DNA from 2 places in the Trichocoleus sp. DQ-U1 genome. Region 1 is predicted to be linked to the other one. Evidence: riboswitches for the same ligand, from Rfam matches in the RefSeq annotation. Region 1 holds a riboswitch; the other holds the start of a gene.
What was found. A riboswitch is a leader RNA that binds a small molecule or an ion and turns the genes downstream of it on or off. The one in region 1 is predicted to bind cobalamin.
Positions count from the first base shown of each region.

Region 2: linked by a shared signal. The riboswitch ahead of NDI34_RS23560 (sirohydrochlorin chelatase) and the one ahead of NDI34_RS02830 (HupE/UreJ family protein) in region 1 are both predicted to bind cobalamin.

Region 1 is NZ_JAMPKB010000004.1:72,599-83,604, forward strand. It holds gene pap (polyphosphate:AMP phosphotransferase) at 1-579, shown strand, start outside; gene NDI34_RS02815 (YdcF family protein) at 655-1,701, shown strand; gene NDI34_RS02820 (ABC transporter ATP-binding protein) at 1,830-3,578, shown strand; gene NDI34_RS02825 (hypothetical protein) at 3,591-3,716, opposite strand; cobalamin riboswitch at 3,812-3,962, shown strand; gene NDI34_RS02830 (HupE/UreJ family protein) at 3,984-4,646, shown strand; gene NDI34_RS02835 (M56 family metallopeptidase) at 4,744-5,586, opposite strand; gene NDI34_RS02840 (BlaI/MecI/CopY family transcriptional regulator) at 5,577-6,008, opposite strand; gene NDI34_RS02845 (tetratricopeptide repeat protein) at 6,231-6,911, shown strand; gene NDI34_RS02850 (TonB-dependent receptor) at 7,004-9,361, shown strand; gene NDI34_RS02855 (superoxide dismutase) at 9,542-10,321, shown strand; gene NDI34_RS02860 (hypothetical protein) at 10,475-10,603, opposite strand; gene NDI34_RS02865 (extracellular solute-binding protein) at 10,882-11,006, shown strand, end outside.
Region 2 is NZ_JAMPKB010000083.1:8,607-19,612, forward strand. It holds gene NDI34_RS23530 (hypothetical protein) at 1-548, shown strand, start outside; gene NDI34_RS23535 (pentapeptide repeat-containing protein) at 660-2,429, shown strand; gene NDI34_RS23540 (endonuclease/exonuclease/phosphatase family protein) at 2,515-3,522, shown strand; gene NDI34_RS23545 (lysophospholipid acyltransferase family protein) at 3,828-4,712, shown strand; gene NDI34_RS23550 (hypothetical protein) at 4,990-5,838, shown strand; gene sipA (regulatory protein SipA) at 5,929-6,237, opposite strand; gene NDI34_RS23560 (sirohydrochlorin chelatase) at 6,347-7,387, opposite strand; cobalamin riboswitch at 7,430-7,565, opposite strand; gene NDI34_RS23565 (hypothetical protein) at 7,863-8,579, opposite strand; gene NDI34_RS23570 (nucleoside deaminase) at 9,260-9,697, opposite strand; gene NDI34_RS23575 (hypothetical protein) at 9,840-10,013, opposite strand; gene NDI34_RS23580 (acyltransferase family protein) at 10,161-11,006, shown strand, end outside.

The DNA of each region.
Region 1 (11,006 bases):
GAAGGTTGGGATGCGGCTGGGAAAGGAGGAGCCATCAAACGCTTAACCGATGTCCTCGACCCCCGCAGTTATGCCGTTCATCCCTTCGCAGCACCTACGGATGAAGAGAAAGCGCATCACTACCTCTGGCGGTTCTGGCGGTGGTTGCCAACAGCAGGGACAATTGGCATTGATGACCGCAGCTGGTACGGGCGAGTGTTAGTAGAGCGTGTTGAAGGTTTTGCCACAGAACTGGAATGGCGCAGAGCCTACCAGGAAATCAATGAGTTTGAGAGCCAACTGACGAATGCAGGCTACGTTTTGGTCAAGTTCTGGCTGCATATTAGTCCTGAAGAACAGTATCAGCGATTCATATCGCGTCAGAATGACCCCTTTAAAGAATACAAACTCACCGCCGAAGATTGGCGAAATCGGGACAATTGGGCTTTCTATGAAGTGGCAGTCAATCAAGCAATTCAGCGGACGAACACTCCTAACGCTCCCTGGACAATTGTTGCTGCGAATGATAAATACTATGCCCGTGTTAAGGTAATTCAAACCGTAACCGAGGCGATTCGGGCAAAATTGAAACGTCAATAAGAGGCAGTCGGTAATCGCTGGTGAATAGTCGTTACCAATTACCCATTACCAATTACCCATTACCAATTACCTACTATGTTTTTACTACTAACGCGGGTTCTGCTGTGGCTGCTGATTGGCACCTTAGTCTATTTTTTGTTAGTGCGATGGATTCCCAAACAATATCTCGCTTGGTTGGGCGGGCTGCTGTTGTTTGTCATCATGGTGATGGCGTTTTACAACCCCAATGAAAGGTTGGTATCGAGTGCCTGGAACATTCTTTCGTTTCCGCTCAAACCGTTGGGGTTGTCGATTATGCTTTTGTTGTTCGCCATTGGTGGAGTGAAAAAGAATGCGCTAACAGGCGTAGCCTGGAACCAACTTAGGATAGCCTTCTTCGTTTTGCTGTTGTCTAGTTTGCCAATCGTTGCCTACTGGCTGGCTCAGCAAGCGGAAGTGGAGGCGATTCAACTGGAGCAACGACGGCAACTGATTTGTCAAACTCAATGTCCGGCTGATATTACGCCGACCGGATCTCAAATTGTGGGGGCGATTGTGGTGCTGGGGCGAGGGACGACACAACCCAATCTTCCCTACCGGACGCAGATTCAATTAACTGATACAGGCGATCGCATTCTATACTCTGCTCAGCTGTATCAAGAACAGCTACGGAGCGGTAATGACCCCTTAGTGATTGTCAGTGCAGGACCTAGAGCGGAGCTGACAGGAAATCAAGATAGTGTTAACGAGGCTAACGATGTCGCGGCGCTGCTGGTCAGGATGGGTGTACCCCGCAACCGAATTGTGATTGAACCGCGTGGGGTTGATCTCCGCACCAGTGCCGTCAGGGTTGAGGAAATCTTGAGGCAGCGCGGTATTCGATCGCGCCGGATTATTCTCGTTGCCTCCGGCTTAAATATTCGCCGTGCCAACCTTACGTTTGCCAATTTGGGCGTCACGGTCATTCCCAGAGCTACAGATTTCTTTACCTTTCAAAGTGGGGCAACGCCTGCCCGACGCATCACCGTCACGGATTTTGTTCCCACCGTGGAAGCGCTAGTCACGACAACGCGAGTGGTAGAAGAATATCTCACTTTCATCTACTACTTCTTACGCGGCTGGTTGACACCCCTCGTTTTATAGAAGCAGCACGAGCGCCAATTCGTCTACGATGGTTTGGGATTGGATGTTAGGCGAAAGCTTCTTGCAGGTTGCAAGAAAGTTTTTTGTCTGTTGCCTTTTCTCAGTTTTTAATCCTCAGTCCTCACAGAATGGCTCACTCTCGGCTGCAAAAATTGGGTGCTTATCTGCGTCCCCACTGGCGACAGGCTACCTTAGGCGTTATCGCGCTGTTTGTTGTGAATGCAGTGGGCGTTTATATCCCTTTGCTGATTCGAGATAGCGTTGACGAACTCCGCCAAGCGTTCGACTTCGCTCAAATCTGGAAGTATGTAGCGCTAATCCTGATTCTGGCTTCGGCAATGTGGGTAGTGCGGATGGCTTCGCGCATCTTGCTGTTTGGAGTCGGGCGACAAGTAGAATTTGACCTGAAACAAAAGATTTTTCAGCATTTACTCACTCTGGAACCGTCTTATTTTGCTAGCAACACAGCGGGAGATTTGATTAACCGGGCGACTAGCGATGTGGATAATATCCGGCGTCTGCTGGGATTTGCGGTATTGAGTTTGGCGAATACAGTTTTTGCCTACGGACTGACATTGCCGGTGATGCTGTCGATTAATTTGAAGCTGAGTCTGCTGGCGATCGCAGTCTATCCGTTTATGCTGATTGCTGTGCAGCTATTTAGCGATCGCCTACGGAACGAACAGCTGGTGTTGCAAGAGGAACTCTCTAGCATCAGCGAGTTGATTCAAGAGGATATGAGCGGGATTGGTCTGATCAAAATCTACGCTCAGGAGGAGAACGAACGCCGCGCCTTCTCCCGGTTAAATAATCGCCTGTTGCAAGCCAATATCCAATTAGCAAAGACCAGAAATGTCTTGTTTCCAATCATTCAAGGCATGGCTTTTATCAGCTTACTGATATTGCTATGGGTTGGAGCGCGATCAATTGTGGCGGGTGCGATCACAATTGGCGATTTTCTGGCATTGATTCTCTATACTGAACGATTAGTTTTCCCCACTGCTCTACTGGGTTTTACGATTACTGCCTACCAACGAGGTGAGGTGAGTATCGACCGCATTGAGTCAATTCTGATGGCAGAAGCCAAAATTAAAGATTCTCCGAATGCACTCGCATTACCCGTTGAAAAAGTAAGCGGTAAATTAACAGCCCGTCAACTCAGTTATACGTTTCCGGGAGCCGAAACTCCCGCGCTTAAGAATGTTAGCTTTACGATTGAACCAGGGGAAACCGTGGCGATTGTGGGACCAATTGGCTCCGGAAAATCGACACTTGCCAATGCCTTGCCGCGATTAGTGGATATTCCAAGCGATAGTTTGTTCGTAGATGGCAATGATATTACGCAGATCAAATTGCCCGATTTGCGCGGAGCGATCGCTTATGTCCCGCAAGACAGCTTTCTGTTTAGTACCACCATCAAAAACAACATTCGCTACGGCAATCCTCTGAGCGAACAGACAGAGATTATTAATGCTGCCAAGCAAGCGCAAATTCACCCGGAAATTCTCAATTTTCCCCAGCAATACGAAACCGTTGTGGGTGAGCGCGGCATTACCCTCTCAGGGGGACAGCGACAACGGACGGCTCTCGCCCGTGCTTTACTGATGGATTCCCCGATTCTGATTTTGGATGATGCTCTCTCCAGCGTTGATAATCAAACTGCCACAGCCATTTTGAATAATCTTTCGGAAGGCATCCAGCGCAAAACGGTTATTTTTATCTCTCACCAATTGTCTGCGGCTGCAACTGCCGATCGCATTTTTGTGATGGATCGAGGTCAAATTGTGCAGTCTGGGACTCATGCCGAACTTTTGCAACAACCTGGACTTTACCGTTCACTTTGGAACCAGCACGAGCTAAAGGAAATCCTCAGCTAATTTTAGTGGCACTCAAGCAGCGATCGCTATTTGAGTTTCTTGAGGTAATGCAATTTGATTCGTCGGGTTGGATGGTACTTCGGAAACCCTGGGTGTAAAGAACATTAAAGCCGAACCCAGCAGACAATTAACGCACATTTTTCCGATTCCTCCTCAAATAAAGCGGCTCTTGGAGTCATCTGTTTGAGGTTCATTTTACCCATACTTTTTAAAATGCCAGCACTGAAGTGATATGATTGCCCTACTCAATCGGTTCTGGTGGGGAGCAGCCACCAGAGGTAACGGGGAAAGTTCGGTGTAAAACCGTCGCTGTCCCGCAGCTGTAATGAGATCCGTCGTTTTGGTCTCTCAGCCAGAATACCCGCCGAGAGAAATTGATTTGCGAAATCTGCGAGGTACAGAATTATGTCTAAAGATAGACGCTTTGCTTTCTTAAATCTGATGCAAAGCCGAACAGTAATTGTATTTTTGGTTTTAATTAGCACTTTCCTATGCGCCCAGCGGGCGATCGCTCACCATCCAATGGGTGGCAAGACGCCGTCTAATTTATTTGAAGGGTTCTTTTCAGGACTAGCCCATCCCTTAATTGGACTGGATCATTTTGCGTTTGTGGTGGCGATTGGGCTACTGGCGGTTGGGCAAGTGCGGGGCGCGTTCATCCCAGTCGGGTTTGTATTGGCAGCCTTGGCGGGAACTGGGATTCATTTACTCAATCTAGATTTACCGGCAGATGAGATAGCGATCGCCGGTTCCGTGATTGTCTTTGGGGCGCTGCTGCTAACGCCAAACAAACCAAACTGGATGGTTCTTATAGCGCTGGGAGCGCTTGCTGGTTTATTTCACGGCTATGCTTATGGCGAGGCAATCGTCGGTGCTGGTATGACGCCGCTTGTTGCTTACCTTCTGGGTTTCACTTTCATTCAATATGGCGTTGCCTTGGTTGCCATGCTGCTTGGCAATGCAGTGAGCCGGAAATCTGCCACTCAACCGTTACCCTGGCAGCGATTCGCCGGTTTGGCTATCTGCTCGATTGGAGTGGTTTTCTTGAGTAATTCCGTCCTCGGTTAATGATAATCTCGCGCAAAGGTGCAAAGACGCTAACAAAAACTTTGCGTCTTTGCGCGAAATTTGAAAGGAAATTATCCTGATTGTGCAACACCAAAATTTAAGTGTGAAACGGCACGGTTACTAGCGGCAGAAACCCTAGTAGTATCCAATGCCAAAGCCATAAGCTGGGTGAAGCTGACTCCTCTGATGGTGCCAAAAGCGCTTCGATTCTCTCCTCTAAACGATTTCGAGGGGTCATGGCACTGAACGCTGCACAGAAACTTTCAGACTGTACTGGCGAGACACTCACCACCAATAGCAGAGATTCTGCTAACAATAAGGGATCTACCTGTTGCGCCGCCCATCGATCCGCACGAAGTTCCCGCAATAGTAAAAGTTCTTGCCACAAAGCTTCTGTATTCGGCAACCAAGCGGTTATCTGGCGCACCCAGCCAAGCCAGAAAAACCAAAACGTATCCCGATAATAGTAATGCGCTTGTTCGTGGGCGAGAACTGCTTCTAGATGATCTCGATCGAGGGTTTCTAACAATCCCTGACTGACGACTAATTCAGGCTGCCAGAAACCAATTTGGGCGCTAAATAGAACGCTGGCATTGAGAAGGCGACCCAATTTACCTTCAAGCTCGATTTGGGGATAAGTGCGTGTCTGTTGTACCGAACGCCATCCTTCATGTGCCAGCTTTAGACATAAAATTCCGGCAACGCCTAAAAATCCCCAGGCGAAGGAGTAACTGAACCATCCGGCTTGCAGTCCTCCCATTTTTCCGTCTGCACCCATACAAATAACCGCGATCGCTGTCACGATCAATAGCAGCGGCGGAAACAAAAATAACCCAAAGGATCGTTGCCAGCGTTGCGTCCAAGTTCCCGATGGCTCTAACCCTGTGCATCTCAGACACCACGCCAATCCTAACGCCGTCAGAATCATCGCTAGATGCATGATTTTCCCTCCTCTCTCGCTTTGCGTGCGGATTGAAGACGAAGCGCGATCGCTTCTATTTGCTCTACGCTAGCGCTATCTAGGCTATCTGCAAAGGCGGCGACGACATCTGGGTTCCCCACTGCCAAAAACTGGTGTAACTGTTCGTGAGCTTTAATGACTTGCGCTTCTTCCCGCGATACCAAAGGTTGCCAGCAAAAGCTTCGTTCTTGTTTATCGCAAGCTAGCCAACCTTTTTGGGTCAGGCGACGCAGCACCGTAGTTACAGAAGTATAAGCTAACTCCCGGTCTGGGTCAGCCAGAATGCGATCGTGTACATCCTTAACGGTGGCAGAGCCGAGTTCCCAGACGATATTTAAAATCTCCGCTTCCAAAGGGCCAAGGGAAAGTTGTTTGGGACGGTAGTTAGGTAGAGGAACCATACATCTGAACTTTGTGCCTTGTGCAATCTCTGAATAAGCTTACACTCCAAACTTGCACTCTTGTTCAAGTTTGACAGCTTGTCTTTTGACGGCAACAACGACTCAACTCAAAATAATGGGGTTGCATCCCAATCAGAGCAAAATCTGCTGACATTGAGCCTGCGTAGGCAGGCTTTGTTTGTGTAGCCACAAACTTACAGCCTGTGAGCAATTAGCTACTAAATGACGGGTGTTACGCAGTGCTTTCTCAACATCTATGTTCTCAACGTCTATGTTATGAGTCGCCTTTCCCGCAAGATTGTCATCTTCAGCATTATCTTCAGCATTGTAATGCCACTGCTGAATTCGTCGCCGATGGCTCAAGCTCAGCCATTACAAATCACGCTAATGGCGAGTACCGATACAGCTCAAATGAGTGCTGAAGGCTTCTTCAAGCGCGGAGTTTACGAGGTATTGAGCGGAGATTACCGAGAAGCGATCGCTGATTTAAACCAAGCAATTCGGCTCAATCCCAATAATGCCCAAGCTTACACGAATCAAGGTCTTGCCCGCGCTGCCCTCGGAGATACGCAAGGAGCGATCGCTGACTTTAGCCAAGCAATTGAGATCGACCCCAGCCTCGCTTTAGCTTACTATAATCGGGGTTTTGTCCGCTCCCAACTACAAGATTATCCGGGAGCAATAGAAGACTTTAGCCAAGCGATTGAACTCAATCCTCAGGATGGCGATGCCTATCACTGTCGCTGTCTCATTCACTACACGTTGGGAGATAAGCAGGGAGTGAGAGCAGATTTTGAGAAAGCCACCGATCTCTATCTACAACAAGGGAAACGACAACAATATCAAAGTTTACTACAAGAAATTAAAGAGCTTCATTCGTCAAGTCATTTTCTGTTTTCTTAATCATTTGTTACCTTGAATCATCCATGCGATCGCTAAAACTCAAAGCAATTAGCTAAAACGATTATTAACTAAAACTTTATTGAAAAAAATATATGAATAAACACTTACTGTTCAATAGCTTTTTGGTAGCGAATGCTGTAGCAGTATTAGTTTGCCATCCAGTTCTAGCTGAAGTTACGCAAGTCACTAGCATTCGTTTAATTCCAACAAGTAACGGCATTCAGGTAATTTTAGAAACTACGGGTGGTACACTTTCTCAAATTTTGACATCCAGCAACAACGATATCTTTACCGCTAACATCATCAATGCTCAGTTGAGCTTACCCGAAGGGAGTCGTTTCTATCAAAACAACCCTACTGATGCAATTACTGCTGTATCTGTTACTCCTTTGGATTCTAATAGTATTCAGGTAGTCATAATTGGAAAAGCTGGGATTCCGCCCGGAGAAGTTAATCAAAGTGATTCCGCGCTTATTTTCAACCTAGATAATACTACTGATTCCATAGCATCTGAGCCTGATAGCGAGTCTGATGAAACGCCTGAAGCATTTGAATCAAGCGAGTTGGCAACTGAGCCAGAAGTTCAAGTAGGAACAAATGAAGAAATTGAATTAGTCGTAACGGCGAAAAGAGAAATTTTTCCAGAAACATCTACGCCCGTCTATACAATTAATCAAGAAGAAATTCAGAAGCAAGGCGCTAATAGTGCAGCAGAAGTATTGAGAGGGCTTCCTGGATTTGCCATTAATGATGCCGGTTTCGGGGCAGATATTCATACAGGTACTTACTACCGAGGGCATTCGATTAATCAATCTGTTTTTCTCCTCAATGGCCGACCAATCAACACGAATATTAATACCTATCATGGCGCTACTGACCTCAATAGCATTCCAGTAGAAGCAATTGAACAAGTGGAATTATCTAGCGGCACCAGTTCTACTTTATATGGTTCGGAAGCTTTTGGAGGAGTTGTTAATATCATCACCAAACAAGGGCAAGAAGTTCCTAAACTCAATGCTTCAGTTGAATATGGCTCTTTTAATCAGTCCAACTATCGGATTAGCTACGGGGGTTCTGCGGACAATCTAAGATTTAATCTCGGCTATGAAGAGTACGAAGCAGATAATCGTTATGCTGTCCCTAAAGGTGCAGCAAATCGAGATTCTGAAGGTCTTCTATTTAACGGAGATACCGCAACTAGTAACTACTTTGGCGGGATCTCGCTAGATTTGAATTTGAGAAATACTCTTAGTTTAGATGCTTCTAAAATTAGCAGTCGTCGGGGGTTACTTTATTTCGGGTTTCCTCTGCAAAGAGACAGATTAGACCACGATGCTTTTAATATTGGGTTATCTTGGAAGGCTTTGCTAGGAGAAGGTGAAGATTCTGTTCTGAGAACGACACTTTCGTACAATCAGGATTACTTTAATACTTATGGCCCGACTCAAAATATCTTCTACCGGACTGGTACTCTGAATTCCCAAGCTCTCAATGCTAGGGTAGAGCATCAATGGCAAACATCTCCTCGAAATACTCTAACTTGGGGCTTCGATGTACAAAATAGCTACTTAAATGGGAATGTTTTAAGTACAGTCCCTAATCAGCTTACCCTGAACGAAAGTGAAAACAGAGATAGGTTTCATACAGCAATATTTGCTTTAAATACTTGGAAAATAAGCAACTCATTACAGGCAGATTTTGGTCTGCGACAAAATTTTAATAGTGACTTTGGGAGCTATTTGAATCCCAGTGTCGGGGGACGGTGGGCTGTTACTCCAACGGTGGCTGTGCGGGGCAGTTGGGCTTCGGTTCAGCGCAATCCTGGATTAGATCAATTGTATGTTTTTGATACGGTTCATAACTGGTTGCCGAACCCGGATCTAAATCCAGAAACCGGCTCTTCTTGGACGGCTGGAGTCGATATCCAGTTTTTAGAAAATTTGGCAGGACAGTTTACCTATTTCGGCAGCCGTTTAAACGACCGCCTCGGAGTTATATCAGGACGCTGGGCGAATATTGGTCTAGTTAATACAAATGGTTTAGAAGCCGCATTACGGTGGCAAATGACTCCGCAATGGTCAACTTTTCTTAACTATACTTATACAGATGCGCGAATCGAGACCGGCTTGGAGAAGGGATTACAACTAGGTTTAATTCCTTACTCAGTAGGACAATTCGGGATTGGTTATGCGAGTGGAGGATGGCAATTGAATCTATATGCAAGTTACCACGGCGGGGCACGGAGAGCTTTCTTTAATAATCCTGGGGAGAGTAACAAAGATTTTTCCCCGTCCTTTTTAAATTTAGATTTGAGCGGTCGGATTCCGATTACTAAGAATTTTGGGATTACAGTGAATTTAGAAAATTTAGCTGATGTAAGGTACGAGAAAGCTAATCGAATCTATCATCCCGGTTTAACTTTACGAGTTGGCTTACAGTCGAATTTTTAAAAATTTTGGATAGGTATTAGATAGGGTAAGAGTAGAATTTTACTGCTTTTTGTCAGAGCGATCGCTTAACGCAATCCTGTCATCATCCCGAAATTACCTCCTTGAGATAGAGGTATTTATGCCGCTAGACAGGTGTAATTTTTGATGAAAGCGCAACTTTCTACCGAAATTGATTGAATTATGGCTCTTTATCGTCGAAATTTCCTGTTTCTGCTAGGTGGCACTGCCGGAGCAGCCGTCATTGGGGCTTTCCCCGCAGCTTGTGCAGCTCAAACAACTCCAAAAAGTGAAAACCAGCAAGCACAGCAGCAGACACCGCAAGCACAACAGCAGGGGCAAACGGCAAATACTTTTACACTGCCGCCTTTACCTTATGCCTACAATGCTCTGGAACCCCATATTGATGAGGCGACGATGCGGTTTCACCATGATAAACACCATGCCGCCTACGTCAAAAATCTGAATGAAGCCGTGAATAAATACTCGCAACTCAAAGGCAAGAGTCCTGAAGAATTGCTTCGTGACATCAATAGCGTGCCAGAAGATATTCGTACTACAGTACGCAATAACGGCGGCGGTCACGTAAATCATACGATGTTTTGGGAAATCATGGCCCCCAATGCTGGTGGAGCGCCGACGGGAAGAATTGCCGAAGCGATTAATCAAAGCTTTGGCAGTTTTGACGCTTTCAAAAAGCAATTTAATGAAGCCGGTAGCAAGCGTTTTGGCAGCGGCTGGGCTTGGCTGGTTCGCGGCAAGGATGGGAAGTTGCAAGTGATGAGTACGGCGAATCAAGATAGTCCGTGGATGGAAGGAATGTATCCGATTATGGGCAATGATGTCTGGGAACACGCTTACTATTTGAAATACCAAAATAAGCGTGCTGATTATTTAGATACTTGGTGGAACGTCGTTAATTGGAATGCAGTAAACCAGCGATTTGAGAAAGCATCAGCTTAGTTGAATGCCGCTGATTTCAGCCCTAAACTAAAGTTTGGGCTAATAGTTTAAACCCGTTTAAACGGGTTTAAAGGCTGACCAGTAAGTTAAAGCTTACTTTAGCTTTAATCCGGAAATTTATTTGCAAACTCTTTGTGTTAGTGCCATCCCGGCCTAGCCTAGTTGCTCGAAGCCTTGGTTAGCAGGCTCAATTGAGGCTGTGAAGCGCGAGGTGGCTCTTGCAGTGCTAGATGGACTTCGTTTGTCTCGCCGGATTCCCGCCTCTGGGCAATTTGCTCTCATCAGGATGCTCCCGATCCTGGGAACCCAATGCATCTACAGCGCTATTTTTGTAGCTTAATGATAATAATTGACAATAACTCTTTTTGCAGCTATATTCAAAGGTTGTCAATTACGTTACTAAAAGTTGATAACACAGGCTATAGAAGATGGCTTCAAAGAAAAGCAACCCTTTGTACAGGTAGTGGGTGGAGAATTTGTTTGTGGTAACTTAACAAACGGTTCTTAGCTACCTAGTTAAAAAACATTGTCAATATAAGATTTTATTGAGGAGTAACCTGGTGAAGCGTCGAAAGTTTGTGTTTTTAATGGGACTGGCAACTGCGAGCGGTGGGTTAGCGATCGCCTGCTCTGACAACCAGAGTGCCACGACTCCCAATGCAACCTCCCCAACCAGCAGCCCTGC
Region 2 (11,006 bases), on a different contig from region 1:
CCAAGTTTGGGATGGCGCTGGATTTTGCCAGAGATGGCTCGGCAGCAGCGATGGTGAAATTTAATACAGATTACACGCGATCGCTCTTTTTAGTCACCAACCAAGGCGCACAGAAAGAACTGCTGCGAACAAATGGCTCAATCCTCAACTGTCAGTTTGCTCCTTATAAGGAAACGCTCTACTGCCTGCTGACTCAGTTACTGCCAGGAGAAGAGTACCAAGAACAGCCTTACATTGCGGAAATTGACCTCCAGACAGAGAAAGGGACTCTGGATGCAAAGGCGATCGAGCCGCTGTTGCTCCTGCCCACCCAGCGGGATATTCAGATGAGTCTGGCACCGGATGGGTTAGCGCTGCTGTTCGACCAAGTTGTGACCAACGAGACGGCAACCGCGGCAGACAGTTTGAGAACCAGTGAAGGACAAGCGATCGCGACCAGTCGCCTTTGGCTGCTTCCCCTGAGCCAGCCAGAAGCTGCACAACCCCAAGCCCAGCTCCAACCAGAGGCGCTGCCTTTCGCTGGATTTCATCCGCGCTGGGTACCATAAAAGAGCCAAGTTTTACTCATTTAAAAGGCAAAATAAAGAAGGAAATCCCTAAAAATTTTGCCTTTTAAATTTTTTATTTTTAAAATTTAATAATTTTTATCCTTCAAGGGTGTGCAAATACATAACTTCCTCGATCGGTACCGACAAGGAGAACGCGATTTTTCCTATGTAGACCTCAGTGGAGCCAGCCTCGGCGGGGTCAATCTCCGCGATATAAACTTAACCGGAGCGAACTTGAGCGGTGCCAACCTCAGTTGGGCTTCTCTGAACCAATCCAAGCTGATTGGTGCTTGTCTGCGCCAAGCCGATATGCGGAGTGTCAACCTCACAGGTGCCAATCTTAACCAGGCAATTTTGAGTCGCGCTCGGATGGTGAAAGTGGACTTGCGTTTAGCCACTCTCCAAGACGCCGACCTCAACTGGGCGGTGCTTCAAGAAGCCGACTTGAGCGGTGCTGACTTGCGTAGGGCGAAGCTGGATCAAATCAATCTCGAAAATGCCAAACTCAACGGCACTCAGTTAATCGAAGCCGAGTTGATGGAGGCAAATCTCCGTCGCGCTAGCTTGGTTGGCGCAAACCTCAGCAGTGCAAATCTTCGGGAAGCGCATCTAGAAGCTGCGAATTTACGAGATGCAATTTTAGTCGGCACCAACTTGACGGAAGCCGACCTCAGTTCCGCCTACTTGCGGGCGGCAAATTTGACTGAGGCAGACTTGCATCGGTCAATTCTCATCGGTGCCGATTTGAGCGAGGCGATTCTCAATAGTGCTGACTTGAGTCGGGTAAATTTAACGGGAGCGTATTTACTCAAAGCCAGTTTGCGAAAAGCTTATTTACTGCGAGCGATCTTGCAGGATGTGTATTTGTTACGTGCCGACCTGAGCGAGGCAAATTTACGCGGGGCGGATCTGCGGAAAGCTGATTTGAGCGGGGCATACCTGGGCGACTGCACGATGTCCGAGGCAAATTTGGGCGACGCCTATCTTCTAGAAAGTCATCTGATTCGCACCAATCTCGACCAAGCGCAACTGACCGGCTGTTGCATCAGCAACTGGCATCTTGAGGATGTCGATCTTTCTAAGGTGGAGTGCCGTTATGTTTTTACCCGGTTTAATTACGCGACTAAAAAACCGACTGAGCGCTTTCCAATCGGTCGGGATTTTGAGCCGGGGGAATTTGGCAAGGACGATAGCACCGGGGACGCGGAGGGTGCGGAGGGTGCCACTACCATAGAAGTTTTTTTGAAAGAAGCTCCGAATTGGGAAGCGCTAGTGTTTACTTTGGCTCAGGTGCAACTCGATTCTCCTGACTTGCAACTCAGTATTAAGTCTTACCAACCCCAGGAGGAGCAGTATCTGCTAAAACTGGCGTCGAGTCATTTTGTGAATGCGAAAACTCTGTCTCAACGAGTTTTGCAGATCTACCCGGAGATGCTCCAGTTGGTGGAGTCTAAGCGACAAGCGATCTTGGATCTGCTGGAAATCAAGGTTCGCCCAGAAAATCCACCTGTAACGCTGAAGGTACCGCCACCGCCACCGCCACCGTTACTACCGTCGCCTCCACCCGATTATCGGCTGCGGATTTATCAAGAGGTGGTGAAACAGATCCAACTGATTATCCTCTCCCAAGCGCCAGAGCAGTTGGTCGAAAGCGTGCAGCGGTTGTTGAATTTCCTGAAGAACGAGGGGATCTCGACCGAAGAAATCCAAAAGACAATGATTAGTCAGGCGCTGGTAAAGCGAGCAAAGCAAGACCAGACGTTCCAAAAGCAGTTGTTGCAGTGGGAGAAGACGGCGGATGAAACGGTGCGTTTTTCAATGGTGGGGGAGTCACTCCGGTTAGCGATCGCGCTCATTTGGCCCCACCTTCCGCAAAAATAGAGTTGTCTATGTAGATGAGACAGCTCTAGCTTTCCCACCCGCGTTCAACCTGGTACGCTCAAGGTAGGCGCTGGTAACACTGTGTATGCGATCGCTGAATAAAAATTCCCACAACCATCTCTTCATCAAGCTAATTCCCTATTTATTATTCTTGGGGATTTTGGGGATAACGCTGCTTTCTTTGCTTAGCTTAGTTGGCTGGAATATCTTTTTAGAACAGCTTTCTCACTTTAAACTGCAATATCTCATTGTAGGGTTAGTGTTATTTGCCTTACTCTTACTGACTCGCAAAAAACTCTTAATCTTGATTAGCCTATTTTGTATTTCTCTACTTTTGGCCGAGATACTCCCTTGGTATATTTCTCTATCGCCAAAACCGGGGAATAATATTGAATCTATCCGAATTTTAAGCTCAAATCTGAATACGCAAAATAAAAGCTATTCAAAAATATTATCTGTCGTTAGAAAAGAAAAACCAGAAATTGCTGTCTTTTTAGAAGTTAACGACGCTTGGATAAAACAATTAGATTCTGTTCTTGATATTCTTCCCTACTCCATCAAAAAACCTAATCCTTATAATCTAGGTATCGCCGTTTATAGCAAGCAGCCTCTCACCAACGCTTCTATCAATCTTTTTGGGACAGATAAAAATAATAGTATTGTTGGCAACTTTACGATGAACGGACAATTGATTACCCTGATTGCCACTCATCCGCTACCGCCCGTCAAACCTACCTTCTTTCATTCTCGGAATCAACAGCTAGACAAAATCAGCCAATATATACAAAAATTGAAAACCCCAGTTGTAATGGTTGGGGATTTAAATATAACTATGTGGTCTCCTTATTACAAAAGATTTATCAATAAAACTGGGCTGCATAATGCCCAGAAAGGATTTGGAATTCTACCGAGTTGGCCTATGAAAGCTTCTTATTCTCAAACTCTCCCACGTTTCTCTTTTGCTTTATCCATTCCTATCGATCATTGTTTAATCAGTCCAGAAATTAAAGTCAAGAATATTCGCACTGGGCCGAATGTTGGTTCAGACCACCGACCTTTAATTGCAGACTTGGTAATTCCAGAAAAGAAATGAACCACTCCAGGCGCAAACAACACAAAAGGTAGAAATGAGGGCAAGATAGGTAAACTGAGAGCGCAAGTAATGCAATACGTCCCCTTAGTGGTGTTCGCTCCTTAGAAATCCCTTCCCTAGCCCCTTAAAAGGGAGGAAATTTGCCCCTTTTGTTAATCAGGGTTTGGGGATCGAGCCTCAACCGAAAAAGATTGGGAAACGATCGCTAGAAAAAGGGAAAATGTTTGCCAATAGACTCGGCAGCAGATTATCCTAAAGAACGCAATTTATGAGTTTCGGGTGGTTAAGAACCATTGTTTGACAATATTAATGTTTCTACGGGTAGCAGAGGCAGTGACGGCAAAACCGCCGGTCATCAGTTTGATGGTTGGTCGCTAGAAGAGCGAAATCCCGATGTGATTAAAGCTTGGATGCCGGTATGGGAATGGTTCTACCGCCACTATTTTCGGGTTCAAACGGATGGCTGGCATCATATGCCCCCCGAAGGGAAGGTGCTGGTTGTCGGTTCCCATAATGGAGGTTTGGCTTCGCCCGATACTTCGATGTTTTTGTATGACTGGTTCCGCCGGTTTGGCTACGAACGCTTAGCTTATGGACTCATGCATCCGTCAGCTTGGAAAACTCCTATCTTCGCGGTGCCAGCTGCCCAGGTAGGGGCGCTGATCGCGCATCCGAAAGTAGCGATCAGCGCCCTCCAGCGAGGTGCTGCCGTACTCGTCTATCCTGGCGGGGCTGAAGATATGTTTCGTCCTTACAACCAGCGTTATCAAATTCATCTAGCAGGGCGTAAGGGATTTATCAAACTGGCACTGCGGGAAGAAGCGCCAATTGTACCGATTATTTCTCATGGTGCCCACGAGACGCTGATTGTTCTAGCCGATTTCTACCAGCAAGTGCGACAACTGCATGAATGGGGCTTTCCCTGGAAGTTAGATGCTGAGACGGGTGTATTTCCACTTTATTTAGGGTTGCCTTGGGGAGTGGCAATTGGCCCGATCCCGAATTTTCCGCTACCAGTGCAAATTCATACCCGCGTCCTAGCCCCAATTGTGTTTGAACGCTATGGTCGTGCAGCAGCGAGCGATCGCGCTTATGTGAATGCTTGCTATGAAAAAGTTTGTACCCAGATGCAACTTGCACTAGACCGTTTAGTTCTAGAAGTTAGCGCGAGGCAATCATCCGCACCCTAAAAAGGCACAGGAACTAAACCAACTGCGAAGAAGCCAGAGAAAAGAATACAAGAGGGCGATCGGACCGGGGATCTTCCCCTCCCAACTCACTTTTTCACCTAGTAGCGGTGAATTAATGAAGGCGAAGCACGCTTGAGAGTAACGTTGCTTCGCTATCCCGCGACTAATTATCTATATTGATTCATCCTCGGTATCGTGATAGAGATGAGGACTTGAGGGTGCCAAAGCTCAAGTGAATCTAGGGAGAAGCAATCGAGATGAAAACAAAGGGGTTGAGATGAGCATAGAGAGTTATCCACCACCAGTAAACCAGCTGCTCACCTATGGCAATTGCGCCGAGATGGACTTTGACAATTGGCCTGACTATCTGGAACTCGGTATTGCCCCCACGGACATTCCTAACTTGATCCGCATGGCAACAGACAACGAGTTATACCGGGATGATGAAGACACGCTCGAATCCTGGGCGCCCATTCATGCCTGGAGAGCATTGGGCCAACTCCGCGCTGAGGCTGGCATTGAGCCGCTCATGGGCTTGTTTGAGAAAGAGGAAAGCAACTATTGGGAATGGATTGCCGAAGAACTGCCATTAGTCTATAGCATGATCGGGCAAGCCGCGATTCCGGCTCTGGCGGCTTATCTAGCGGATACCTCTCAGGCGATATTCCCCCGCACAACGGCTCTTAACTGTCTGGAAGACATTGCAATCGATCATCCTGAGGCTCATCCTGAGTGTGTTGCGATTCTCACCCATCAACTGGAATCGTTTGCAGAAAACGGCTCAGAATTGAATAGCTTTCTCATAGGTTCCCTGGTCGATCTGAAGGCGGTAGAGTCCGCGCCGCTGATAGAGCGTGTCTTTGCTGCTGATACCGTGGATCGTTTCTTGGTAGGAGACTGGGATGATGTGCAGGTGGGATTGGGCTTGAAGTCGCTTGAAGAATTACCGAAGAAAGAATTTAACCAGAGCTTTCAAAGAAAGGGGGTCAGCGATCCTGGCTTCACGGGTTCATCAATTTCTCAGGAAGCAAAAGGCTTTCGCCCTGGCAAGAGCGATCCCAAAGCCAAGTCTAAAAAAAAGATGTCCAAGGAGTCACGCAAGAAAAACCAGAAAAAGCGGAAGTAATTTAATCGGGGTTAGCGATTGTTGAGGTGCGAACTGACAAGTCAGCGCTAGGCGAACGCCTTGCTTTGAAGACACGCGATCGCCTCTGACTCAGCTGGGATCAACGATATATTTTTGCTCCAGCGATACGTTGTGCGATCGCACATCAGTTGCCTCTGTCCCTGATTCGGTATCAGCGATCGCCTGCACGGACTCTATAAACTGGCTATCCAGCAAAAAAACTCCTCTGGCAAAGCGGACGCTCCAATATCCCCCTGGACGCCGGTCAACAACGACCCCCTCTTCCCCAAGCTGAATCACATCAGGAGGACGCAGCATCGGCATCGGTTCCGCTGTTTTAACGTAAGGCGGCAACGTTACCACACGGACTCGCTCACCAATTACAAATTCTTTAGACATCAGTTTTTAGGTAATGAAGTAGTTGGGTGTCAGTAGTCATTAGTTCTAAGTTCTTTGCGAGTGACACCAATGACTAATAACAACTGACTAATGACTACTTATCAAATATTCAAGGCGCTTGCCAAATCTTTTGGTGATATTGCTCTACATTTCTGTATGGATCTTCAGCAGGGTGAGCATGATCGTGACCATGCCCGTGCCCATGCCCATGCCCATGCCCATGTCCATGCCCATGATGAGAATGATCGTGGGCGGGAGTGTGCCCGTTACTGTTGCTATTGGCTGCTATCCTGAATTTGCACATTTCGCAATTCATTTGCACTTGCCCCAACTGCGTCTCAATTTCTCGTTCTCTTAATACAGACAACAACTGAGGGTGAATGCCCATTTCTGGTAGGCAAGTCATGGAAATATCCGGGTATTGCTCCTGTTGTTGCGCCGTGATGTCGAAAATCTTCTTAACTAAGACGCCGGTAAATAGGAAGTACGGTAGGACGATAATGCGTTTAGGCTCGTAGAGTCTAGCACGGCGGAACCCTTCTTCCAGACGGGGATGGGTAATGCCAATAAAGCAAGTTTCAACGGTGGCGTAGCCGCTACCTTCCCACAGAATCCGGGCAAGCTTATAAACATCGCTGTTCGCATCAGGATCGCTGGAACCCCGACCGACAAAGAGCAGAACCGTTTCTGAGCGATTGTACTGGGGTTGGTCTAATTCCGAAAGACGCGATCGCCACAAATCCAAAATCCCTGGCGTAATCCCAAAATGACGCCCATAGTAAAACTTCACCTGGGGATGTCTAACCCTTGCCCGGTCTAACTCATTCGTAACATCAAACTTATTGTGTCGAGCTGCAAATAGCAAAATCGGCAATACAGAGAGTTCCGTGTAACCCTCTTCTACACAGCGATCCACCCCCTCCTGTATCGTGGGGGTAGTGAGTTCTAGAAAACAAGGTAAAACAGGACGCGACGGGTCTAACGCTTGATACGCATCGGCAAAATCTAGAAGACTCTGCCGTCCATCCTCATCTTTGGTGCCATGACCAACCATCAACAACGGACGACGCAAAGGTAGCGGCGGCAATTGAATCGACTGGGGAGTAGGGGATTGCAGTCCCATCAGATCGGTTGAATTTATACTAGGCATCAATTTGATTGCTCCTTTCCCGTGCAAGGCAGGAAGTTAGACTGTATGAAGGTAGTACTAAGTAGGCATTCTGGCTTCCGAGAGTCACCTCGTTTACAGCTGCCGCACAGCCCCGGATTTGCACCGGCGTTTCCCCACGTTGTTACCCTTTACGTGTGCCTTGATATCTTAGCCGATCCGGTCGCAGCTCAAAATCCAGGGGGAGGGGGTATTCCCAAGACTCTCCAGATGCCAGTTTTTGATGCCCCATCAAAACTGAAGGAAAATTTTCCCCACTTTATCGAGTATCATTCGCAAGTTTGACGCTCGATCGGGCAACTCTAGAATTGATTGACCGTTTGTGGCTTTTTTACAAAAGCGGGATGCTCCCGTTTTTTGTAGCTTATAGAACCTTATCAATCCAAACCATTGCTGACTGTATAAAGATAAAGATAACCCCATACCTAGAAGTCTGATAAAAAATACAAATTATCCATTACAAAATACCGCCCTGAGTGCGACGATGCACAGCCAGTGCTAACCCGGCAAAAACTAAGGAAGTCATGCTTGAAGGCTCGGGTGTAGATACGGGTGCAACGTTTAATTTTACTCGACGCCCTGTTTGCATCGAGAGTGAAATATTTGCCGAGGTTGATGAAGAATACACTTGCCAGCTGTTCAACTCTCTAGGCGGCGCAGTGAATTGCACCAACATTTCCCAATTGCTGTCAAGCGAACCAATGGCTAAACCATCAGTGCAACAAGCTCCCCAACTCTGATTTGAAGTAAAGACGGTGCCAGTGGAATTTGCAGTTGCCTCACCTAAATCGTCTACAATTTTTAATTCAGCCGTATCTCCCAACAAGTTAAAGCTCATTTTAGCTGCTCCACCTGTTAGATTACCCGGCTTAGAATGAACGATGAACAGTGATAGACCATCAATAGCATCTACAAAAAAAAGGTGAGATTGCTTAGCGGTTAAACTCAGGACTGGGTTACTAAAGGATGAATTATAACCTTTGCTATACTGGTAGTAATTGGCTGCTGTTTTATTTGTGCTAAAAGCTTCAACAAACCCCAAAATATTACTATCAAAGTCACCCAAACCTGGTTTAGATTCTTGCGACACCTTAAGCATCGTGGTGGCTTCGGAGCGCTGGGCAAAGAATGGAACAAACAGCGCGATCGCTACCAACATCAAAAGCTTTTTCATGACTTGTTATTTTGTAGATGCTTTGCTCACTAAAACCAGAATACGTTTATTTAAATAAAGTTATAATAAAGTCAAATTAATATAATTGTAAATTTAATAATTTTTACATCTTTATTTCAGGGAAAATACGAATTGACTTTAAAAGAAATATCGGTTCTTCGGAAACGCTTCCTCCTAGACGGAACCACCCCATTTAATTTTTCTTTATTTTCCACAGCGAACCCTCTTCTGTTACCTTCGCAAGGACAGAAGAGGGTTTGCCAATTGATATGCTTTCTAAATGAGCTGAATTAAGGTTTAGAAAACCGGAAGTTTTACCTTTAATTGCCGCTGAAGTGGCACGTTAACGAAATCCTGCGGAAGAGGATGTCCCTCCTAATATCCGAGAGTATCCGCTCCCCCTAAGGAAGTTTAAAAAGCAGGGTGGTTTCATACAACCCTTAGAAAATATCGAGGCATTGCGACATTTTGTAGGGGCATGGCAATCAAAAAGCCCCTACCGCCAACCAAAATCAACGCTACATAATTTTCTTTTAATAAATGAAACCACCCTGCCTTAGGGAAGCTTAAAGAGGAAGGAACCGAACCACTCAAAGTCCCCTTTTTAAGGGGTATCATCAGTGGGTAAGCGTGTCACAACAATTTTCACACCTCGGCTAAGCTGCCTTTACCCAATAAACCTAGCCGCATGAATGATTGAATAATTGTAGAGCTTCTTCTTTGAGAATTCCTTTGCTCACTTTTATTCTCTTAGACCCTTTTTTAATAATTTCTTCGCTAGATAAGTCAAGCTGGGGAACACCAGCCTCAATTAAGTCTTGAATGGAAGCTCCAAATATAATTTCAGATATCCCTGCCCATATACAAGCTGTTGTACACATTGGGCACGGTTCGCAAGTTGTGTACAAGGTATAACCTTCTAAAGAAGGATTTTTCATTTCTTTTTTTAAACAACGAATCGCGTTAAGTTCTGCATGGGCAGTTGGGTCATTATCCGTTTCCACAGTATTGTGCGCTTTAATAATTACTTGATTATCTTTAACAATTACTGCACCGTAGGGAGCATCTCCTAGCTTTGCTTCTTCCAAGGCTATCTTCATAAACTTTTCTATTTTCATCCAACTCCTGCGACAAAAAAATCTTTTTGGATAAGCCTTATCTTATCCTATTTTAAGGTAAGGCTATAAATTATCATCCTTAAACCAACTGAATAAAATGCTAAAAAACAATTGCTTTATTTTTAAACATTAGCAGTCTATATCAACCACAGTAAAGTATTCCGTCAATCAGAATATGTTCGACTTCCTTCAAGAAAGCCTGCAACAACGCCGCGCTTAGTTGTTGCGGGTCAGTACGAGTAATTCGCGATACCAAAATTTTATCGAGCAGTTTCGTGACCCTAGTATAAGCTTGAACGGCTAGAGCTAGCATCACGCTCCTACAACTCTTTAATTAATCGGGAATTATTTTGATTTCCTTCCCCGTGATGTTAACCTAAGCGACAAGATGAACGTCTTCGTTCGATAGAGTGATGCCTATCACCCTGTTATTTATTAATGTCTTGCTTCTGGAAACTCTACTATGCGCTTGACTTCGCTCGATGTGTTTCGAGGTATTGCCATTGCGGGAATGATTTTAGTTAATCAGGCGGGAGTTGCCGACCAAGTTTATCCTTTCCTGCAACACGCAGAATGGCACGGCTGCACCTTGGCAGACTTGGTATTTCCCTTCTTTCTATTTATTGTTGGCGGGGCAATGACCTTTTCCCTTTCCAAATACGCGGAAGGGAACCGCCCTACTGCCGATGTTTATAGACAAATTTTACGCCGAGCGGCGATTCTTTTTATTCTTGGTTTGCTGCTGAACGGCTTCTGGAATTATGACTTCAGCTCCATCCGCATCATGGGCGTCTTGCAGCGGATTAGCCTTGCCTACCTGCTGGCTGCTCTAATCGTTCTTAACGTGCCACGCAAAGGACAGTGGGTACTAGCAGCACTGCTACTCATTGGGTACTGGATAGCGATGTCTTTGATCCCGGTTCCCGATTATGGAGCTGGTGTCTTAACGCGGGAAGGGAATTTTGGCGCTTATATTGACCGCCTGATCGTTGGCACAGCGCATCTGTATAAGGGAGATAATTTCAACTCAATGGGAGATCCTGAAGGTCTTTTCAGCACTCTTCCCGCGGTTGTCACCGTCCTCACCGGCTACTTTACGGTTGACTGGATACGCACCCAACCAGTACAGTCGCGCACCAGTATCGGCTTGGTCTTGTTTGGCATTGCTTGCCTAGCCGCTGGATGGGTGTGGGGGTTAACGTTTCCCATCAACAAGAAACTGTGGACGAGTTCTTTTGTGCTTTTCACAACTGGTTGGGCGTTGCTGTTGCTGGCAGCTTGTTATGAAGTGATGGAAGTGCGGAAGTTC